DNA from 2 places in the Terribacillus sp. JSM ZJ617 genome. Region 2 is predicted to be linked to the other one. Evidence: riboswitches for the same ligand, from Rfam matches in the RefSeq annotation. Region 2 holds a riboswitch; the other holds the start of a gene.
The links. A riboswitch is a leader RNA that binds a small molecule or an ion and turns the genes downstream of it on or off. The one in region 2 is predicted to bind thiamine pyrophosphate.

Region 1: linked by a shared signal. The riboswitch ahead of tenA (thiaminase II) and the one ahead of ACH6C1_RS15015 (thiamine phosphate synthase) in region 2 are both predicted to bind thiamine pyrophosphate.

The regions. Positions count from the first base shown of each region.
Region 1 covers NZ_JBISEQ010000004.1:92,269-96,631, forward strand. The annotation lists gene ACH6C1_RS13960 (YckD family protein) at 1-28, shown strand, start outside; gene thiM (hydroxyethylthiazole kinase) at 68-865, opposite strand; gene thiD (bifunctional hydroxymethylpyrimidine kinase/phosphomethylpyrimidine kinase) at 852-1,688, opposite strand; gene tenA (thiaminase II) at 1,681-2,379, opposite strand; TPP riboswitch at 2,495-2,595, opposite strand; gene splB (spore photoproduct lyase) at 2,656-3,684, opposite strand; gene ACH6C1_RS13985 (transcriptional regulator SplA domain-containing protein) at 3,677-3,922, opposite strand; gene ACH6C1_RS13990 (methyl-accepting chemotaxis protein) at 4,111-4,363, opposite strand, start outside.
Region 2 covers NZ_JBISEQ010000004.1:286,542-290,904, reverse strand. The annotation lists gene ACH6C1_RS15030 (MarR family winged helix-turn-helix transcriptional regulator) at 1-209, opposite strand, end outside; gene ACH6C1_RS15025 (SDR family NAD(P)-dependent oxidoreductase) at 410-1,162, shown strand; gene ACH6C1_RS15020 (SDR family oxidoreductase) at 1,188-1,970, shown strand; TPP riboswitch at 2,081-2,192, shown strand; gene ACH6C1_RS15015 (thiamine phosphate synthase) at 2,293-2,910, shown strand; gene thiO (glycine oxidase ThiO) at 2,894-4,012, shown strand; gene thiS (sulfur carrier protein ThiS) at 4,009-4,212, shown strand; gene ACH6C1_RS15000 (thiazole synthase) at 4,216-4,363, shown strand, end outside.

The sequences.
Region 1 (4,363 bases), 190 kb from region 2:
TGGCCCTCATCCTCATCCAGAAAAGTGATATCCAACAATCAGCAGCCATGCGCTGCTGATTGTTCCTTTATGTTTTCACTTCGAATTGTTCCACCTTCTCCGAATCAATCACCTGATCTCCTAACAAATAAAGCTGATCAAGAAAAGCAACCTGAAAGCTGCCTGGAGCGTTTACTGTCATAGCCGCTTTCTCTGCTGCAATACCATAAAAGGCAAGAGCACCGATGCAAGCTTTCAGTACGTTGTCAGCTGCTCCTGCACATGCCGCTATAACGGCACCGAGCAAGCAGCCAGACCCTGTTATTTTACTTAGCATCTCATGCCCATTAGCTACACTATACGTATGGTTCCCATCTGAAAGGATATCTATTTTACCGGTTGCAATCACAATAGCATCCAATTCCCTGGCCAGCTGCTGCACAATTCTTGGTGAAATACCATCATCGGATCCATCTACACCTTTCACTTTGACAGATGTTCCGCCTAGGACGGATATTTCACCTGCATTACCGCGAATAACAGTGACATCCACCTCCGCCAATATGCGGCGGGCCGTTTCTGTTCTGTACGCTGTGGCACCTATTCCGACGGGATCGAAAATCACTGGTATTCCGAGCCTATTCGCTTCTTTTCCGGCTAGGATCATTGCTTCCACATCCGCTGCGGCAAGTGTGCCGATATTCAATAGCAGCGCCTGTGCATGCTGGACCATCTGCGCGGCTTCTTCCTTTGCTGATGCCATCACAGGAGAAGCTCCGAGTGCGATCAAACCATTCGCCGTAAAGTTAATGACAACCTGATTGGTAATGCAGTGAATCAATGGGTTTCTCTCCCGGACTTGCTTTATCACATCAGTATACTTCATTATGCTGTTCCTCCTGAACTGGCACACCTTGCAGACGGTACCCCCAATGATTTGTCGGACCATTCCCTTTTCCAAGCTGAAGCGAATACGAAATCGCATCTGTCACAAAATCCTTACCGATCCGAACTGCTTCTTGCAGAGATTTCCCTTTAGCCAGTTCTGCGGTTATCGCTGCAGAATACGTGCATCCCGTCCCGTGCGTGTGCTTCGTCTGTATACGTTCTGCTGTGTAGGCTGTGAAGCTATTTCCGTCATAGAGCCAGTCTGACGCAGATGCTCCTTCCATATGACCGCCTTTCATCAGGACAGCTTTAGCCCCATATTCCTGGACAATCATTTTCGCTGCGGTTTTTATGCTATTTTCATCTTCGATACGAATACCCGTGAGTTCCTCTGCTTCCGGTATATTCGGTGTAATCAGGGCAGCGAGTGGAACAAGATGTTTCTTCAATGCATCTCTGGAATCCTCTCCCATGAGTGCATGTCCGCTTTTAGCATACATGACAGGATCCATAACATAGGCAGTCTTTGATTTAATCAAAACGGCAGCGACGCAGCGCATCATCTCTTCTGATGCAATCATCCCCGTTTTTACAGCAGATGGGGTGATATCAGAGAAGATTGATTCCAGCTGCTGTTCAAGAAATTCTACTGGAACATGATGCACTGCCTGTACTCCTGTCGTATTTTGGGCAACGAGGGAGGTGACAACGCTCATTCCGTATACTTCAAGCTCCTGGAAAGTTTTCAAGTCAGCCTGGATTCCAGCCCCTCCCGAAGGGTCTGTTCCTGCAATTGTCAAAGCGCTCCTTATATCAGGCATGAATGGACGCCCCTTTCAATGGGATCATCCAGTCTTGCTGTGTGGCTGCCATCTCCCAAAAATTATACTCCAGCATACAGCTCTTAAGAAAAGCTTTCCGTGCACGTTCCTTTGCAGCCGTTCCCGCTGTCTCGGCCCACTTGTCCAGTCGCTTGCTAAGTTCTGACGTCACATCCGGCATACCGTCTTCCCTGCTGGCATAAAACTGAATCCACTCCTGGAATGGATTGGATTCGTCAGGTGCCTTTGTTTCGATAATATGTGCCGCCAGCGCTTGATACGTCCATGGGCAAGGAAGCAGTGCCGCCATCAGCTCCCCTATATCTCCTTGTACGGCACTGCTCATCATGTGTGAAATATAATGGTCAGCAGCAGGCGGTGGTGTCATCCGCTGCAGATCCTCGTATTGCACACCTGCTGCCTTGCAGAAGACGTTATGCGGATGAATCTCGCTGTGCAGGACAAAATGAATTTGGGACTGATAAAATTCCATCTCTTCTCGGGTTTCGCATTTACTGACTGCCAAACCGTAAATACGGGCAAATGCTGTCAAATACTCATAGTCAGCTTTCACATAATGGATCAATGCCTCACGCGGCACATATCCATTCGCAACTCCTTCTACGAAAGGATGTGCATAGATTGCTTCGAATACCGGGTTTGCTTCTTCTCTCAATTGTGCAGAAAACATGTTTTTCTCCTCCTATTGGAGAAAGCCCCGTCGGAAGGGTGAATGGCGCCGGCCATATAAAAAAGCCGCTCCAGAAGTATGGAGCGACTCGTATAGTCAAGTGTGCAGAAAATACACGAATCCGGCTCCACTTCCCTACGCTGGTGTTAACCAGATCAGGTTCAAAGGGATAAAGATCACTCTTATCTCAGCCAAATGGCACCCCTAGTGGACTTCCTCGAAATTCAATTGTCCTCTTAACTATCACATGCACAGATGCGATTGTCAACCGATGAATCAAGTGAAATATTCAATCCTGGATTGCGGGAACATTTTATAGATTGTGCTTCCTATGACATCCTTTATTTCTTCTTGCTCCTCATTTTGGTAGACGTATTTTCCGATACCATAGCGCCCCCATTTATATTTCCGTTTGCTTTCATCCAGCTCAAGCTTCGACATCGGATAATTTTTCTCGATAACGCGCTTTGCCGGCTTCGTGAATCGATGCTGGATCAATTCGAATGTCAGATTCTTTTTGGCATGTTCAGGCAGGGCTGCTTCCAGATGCTCGAGCATTTCCGGATAGCCCTTCTGCCAGCCGTCATGCAAATAAATCGGAGCGACGATGAATCCAAGCGGATAACCGGCCTCGGCTACTTTCACCGCAGCTTCGATTCGATCCTTCAAACGGGAAGTCCCTGGCTCAAAATATTTGATCACATAATCATCATTGATGCTGAAGCGGAATCGTGTTCGTCCTTGATGGTCAGCGTCCAGCAAATGATCCACATGGGCGAATTTCGTTACAAATCGCAGTTGTCCGTGCTTGGACCGACCGAAATATTCAATTGCATGTTTCAGCGTATGCGTCAGATGGTCGATACCAACGATATCTGACGTACAGGAAGCCTCAAACCGTGTTTCTTCCGGGGCTCTTTCCTGCATGTACTGCTCTGCCGCATCAAATATTTCATCCGTATTCACATACGTACGGATATAAGGTTTGGATCCCATCGTCGTTTGCAGGTAACAATAATGGCAATGCCCCATGCAGCCTGTCGCAAATGGGATAGCGTATTCTGCTGATGGTTTCGATGTATCGAATTTCAGTGTTTTCCGAACGCCGACGACAAGCGTTGATTTGGCAGTACGGTACTTCTGGAAATCATTATCACCAGGCAGGTTCCGAACCTGATTATGGGAAGTTGTCTCGCGTATTTCTACACCCATGTCCCTGAATTTATTCCGCAGCTTCACGCCGAGCGGATACTCTAATGCCCTAGGCTCTATATACACAAGCTGCGGTACAAATGGCTTAACCATAATAGCCTCCATCGGCTAAACCAAAAGCGGATACATATGCTTCTTCCGCCTCTCCGAGATCCTGATAAACCGCCACCTCATCATTGAGCGGATAATAGGTTTCATACACAAACAGAGCCAGTTCCCCTGGCTTTTCCGGGTTATGGACGACCGCAGCCTCTTGTATATTGGCTACTCCCTGTGCATGGGGGTTGCGGATAATTACATAGACGATTTCTCCTGCTTGAAAAGCATCCATTACATTGCCTCCTTTGTACATACTGCGACTAGTATGCACAATTCGGTTACAAACAATGTAAAAAAGTGAACCCTTTTCCAGGAAGTATCCGTCTACTTCTTAGAGGAGGGTTCATATGAAATGGATGATATATGTTTTTCTATTATTAATCTTATCCTTTATTGGTTACTATCTGCTAACCAATTAACTTACACACGGAAACGAGCAATAGCGGTTTGAAGCTCCTCTGCCATAAATGCAAGAGAACTGGATGATGCCGCAATTTCCTGCATGGCAGCCAGCTGCTGTTCTGTTGCAGCTGACACACTTTCGGTCGAAGCTGCTCCTTCTTCTGCGACCTCGTTCACATCCCCAAGTGACATATTGACTGAATCTGTACCAGCAATCATACCTTCCAGAGCAACTCTCACCTCTTTGAATTCATCCACCAAACCTGCTACC
Region 2 (4,363 bases):
GGTGTCAGCGTACCAGTATCCAGATCCAGCTTCTCTCCAAGCTGTTTGATTGTCTGTTTCTCCATTTCCCATAATGCCTGCAAGACGAGATATTGCGGGTATGTAATATCCAGCTTTTTCAGCAGCGGCTGGTACATCCTGAGAATTGCACGTGAGCTAGCGTATAAGGAAAAGCAAAGATGATCTTCTAGGTAGTAATCCTTTTCCAAGATTAAGTGTCCCTCCAATCAATTTTCCAAAATTATATTTTGCACAATATAAATATAAGGGAACTGAATTTGAATGTCAAATGAAAAAGTGAAAATTATTTGAAGAGTTATCTCTTGCGATATCTATGATAGAGGTGTAAGCTCTTACATATGGAGTAGGTAAATTAACCTATTTACACATATTGAAGGGAGCTTTGCTTATGTATGGGCAGAAAGTAGCGGTCATCACAGGAGGCGGCAGCGGTCTTGGACAAGCTGCAGCATTGCGACTAGCAGAAGAAGGTATCGCAATCAGCATCGTTGACGTGTCTGAGGCAGCCGGTAAAGAGACGGTTCGCTTAATAGAAGAAAAAGGGTCAAAAGCTATTTTCGTCAAAGCGGATGTAAGCAAGGCAGAAGAAGTAAAACATTATGTAGATAAAACGGTAGAGGCATTTGGAACTATCGACATGTTCTATAATAATGCTGGTATTTCTGGTCCTGGTGTAAAATTCGTGGATAATACGATTGAGCAGATCGATATGGTATTAGGAATTAATCTAAACGGCGCCCTTTACGGGTTGAAATATGTATTGGAAGTTATGCTTGCTAATGGCGGCGGGCGAATTGTCAACACGTCATCCACAGCAGGTGTCGTGGGACAAGCCACAGTTGGTACATATTCAGCTACGAAGCATGCAATGGTTGGGATTACGAAGACGTTGGCTGCTGAGTATGCCGAGCAAGGCATTGTGGTAAATGCAATTGCTCCAGGTACGACAGAAACGCCAATGGTTCGAGAATATAAAGAGAAGAATCCAGCTGCATTCAAGAATGCGACAGAACCGATTCCTCAGAAGCGTCTTGGCCAGCCGGAGGAAGTGGCAGAGCTTGTCGCGTTCCTATTGACTGGTAAAGCACCATATATAAATGGTGTAGTAGTGCCGATTGATGGCGGATTTACTGCAATTTGACAGAATCAGAAAAGGAGAGATTTTCATGAAACGTTTTGAAGATAAAGTAGTATTGATTACAGGTGGGGGTTCTGGATTAGGACGCGCAGCAGCTTTGCAAGTAGCAAAAGAAGGTGCAAAGCTTTCTCTTGTTGATTTAAGTGAAAAAGGTATGGAAAAAACGAAGCAGGAAATATTGGCTGCAGCACCAGAGGCAGAGGTTCTTACGATTGTGGCAAACTGTGCAAATGAGCCGGAAGTTGAGGCGTATGTAAAACAAACAATTGATCAATTTGGTAAGATCGATAGTTTCTTTAACAACGCTGGTGTGGAAGGAACGCAAAATCTGACAGAAGAGTATCCTGTAGACGAATTCGACCGCGTTGTGAACATCAACTTGAATGGCGTATTCTACGGCATGCGCCACGTATTGAAAGTAATGAAGGAGCAGGGCTATGGTTCTGTAGTAAATACAGCTTCTGTAGGTGGTATCCGCGGAATCGGCAACCAGTCCGGTTATGCAGCAAGTAAGCATGGTGTAGTAGGTCTTACGAAAAACTCCGGTATCGAATACGGACAATTCGGTGTGAGCATCAAAGCCATTGCTCCAGGTGCCATCATGACGCCAATGGTTGAAGGATCCCTTCGTCAGCTTGGCGGAGATAACTGGGAAGAAGCGGGCAAGGAATTCGTCAGCGTCAACCCAATGAAACGCTTTGGTAAGCCGGAGGAAGTCGGTTATCTTGTTGCATTCCTTCTTTCCGATCAAGCAAACTTCATCAATGCTACTGTTGTACCAATTGATGGCGGACAATCTTATAAGTACTGAGTCAGGCGCTGAAAAGACCATCTGTATAAAACCAGATGGCCTTTTCTTTTTTGTAATCAGAATCTTGCATAAAATGCTATTTATGTTACGATGTGGGTAAGTTCAATAAGTTTTCACACTAGGGGATCCCTTCATAAGGGCTGAGATGAAGAGTAGTGACTCTTTAAACCCTCAAAACCTGAACAGGTTCGGACCTGCGTAGGAAAGTGTAGACACTCGGGTTTACATGCTCTTTTGTATGTATCCATTCGCAAGTTTCACACCACTTTCCTTTGGGGAGTGGTGTTTTTTGTATGTCCGGCCTGTTCGTATCCAGGAGGTGATGGCAATCAAATTGATGGCAGTAACTGATGATGCATATGAAGCAGCAGATTTAATACGTATCTTGATGGAGATACACCCTTATGTCGATCATGTGCAGATCAGGGAGAAACGTAAGCCTGCTGGTAAAGTGTATCAGCTTTGTAAGGAGCTATTGGACGAAGGGCTGCCAGCGCATAAGCTTTGGCTTAATGACCGAATGGATATAGCTTTGCTGCTTGGCTTGAAGCAAGTGCATATACCAGGTCATGGCCTTCCACTGGAAGAATTGAAAAAGCTGTATCCTGATTTGCGGATTGGTGCGCCTGTCCATTCGTTTGAAGAAGCAGTACAGGCGGAGTCTGTCGGGGCGGCATACGCGCTGTATGGGCATTGTTTTCCGACAGCCAGTAAGAAGGGGAAATCACCGCAGCCATTAGCCAATTTAAGGTATATCCGTCAGAATACCCACATTCCGTTATACGCAATAGGAGGAATTGAAGTGGAGCGATTGGCTTCATTGAAAGCGTTTGAATTAGAAGGGGTTGCTGTTATGAGTAGTATCTTTTCTGCTGCAAACCCGCTTGATGCCGTGAAGAAATTAAGGGAGGAGTGTCTGCGTCTTGAAGAGATCCACTGAAGTAGCAATTGTTGGAGGAGGTATCATCGGCAGTGCAATCGCTTATTATTTAGCGAAAGCAGGCCATCAAGTCGATTTGCTGGAAGCAGGCCAAGTCGGATCAGGCTCGACGCAAGCAGCAGCTGGTATGCTAGGTGCCCATTCAGAATATAAGGAATTCGGTGCTTCGCTTTATCCCTTTGCCCGTACTAGTCAAAGGCTCTATGAACAGGCAGAAGAGGATATTCGCTCTCTGACAGGGATAGACATGGAACGTCGCCCAGGTGGTTTATTACAGCTTGTTTTTACAGAAGAAGAAACAACGAACTCTCCGTTCTCTTCGTTGGAAGGAGTAACATGGCTGGATCGTGCAACTGTGTCAAAGAAAGTACCTGGTCTGTCAGAAGCAGTTTCTGGCGCTCTTCATATGGCAGAAGATGTGCATGTCACACCTGCAATTGCCTGCAGAGGATTCCATACAGCTGCCCGTATGCTAGGTGCCCGGATTAACGCTTATACCAGGGTCGATGAGATTGTGAAGGAATCTGCTCATTATCGGTTACGGACTTCCAAAGGAGAATGGCAAGCACATCGTGTGGTGATTGCCAGCGGAGTTTGGAGTAATGCTTTGCTCCAGCGTTCTGGGTTGGGGACGCCGATTTTTCCAGTGAAGGGTGAGTGCATTGCTGTTACGAATACTCAAACTCCTCTTACATGCAGTTTATTCCATGATCAGCATTATATTGTTCCGCGTAACAACAATGAGCTGATCATAGGTGCAACAAAGGTCAAGAATGATTGGAGCACCGAGCCCACGCTTGGCGGATTACAGACTATCATGGAGAAAGCGAGAAAGATGCTGCCAGTGGTTGATAAAATGCCGTTCCTCAGAAGCTGGGCAGGTCTCAGACCTCAGACATACGATGGCAAGCCGCTGATTGGTGAGCATCCAGAAATGAAGGGCTTGTATATCGCTGCTGGCCATCAGCGCAATGGCATTCTGCTTGCCCCAGCTACGGGCAAGATGATTTGTGATTTGATAAGCAGCAATGAAGTTCTGGAAGAATGGAAGGAAGCATTTCGTGTCGATAGATTGAACACTGGCGAGGAGGTATTGATGTGAATATTCAGCTGAATGGCAGGCGGCAGGAATTATCCGCTGATATCAAGACTATAGCTCAGCTGTTAGCATCACTTTCCCTGGAGAAAAGGATTGTGATTGTCGAACTGAACAAAGAGATCATTAATAAAGCTTCGTATGCAGAGCAGCCGATTAGAAATGGCGATAAAGTCGAGCTGATTCATTTTGTAGGAGGAGGATGAAGAATGTTACAGATTGCAGAGAAGACTTTTGCTTCCCGCTTATTATTGGGAACAGGCAAATACCCGTCATTTGAGGTGCAGGAAAAGGCAGTCGATATTTCGAAGGCAGAGATACTGACATTTGCTGTGAGGCGGATGGATATCTTTGAGC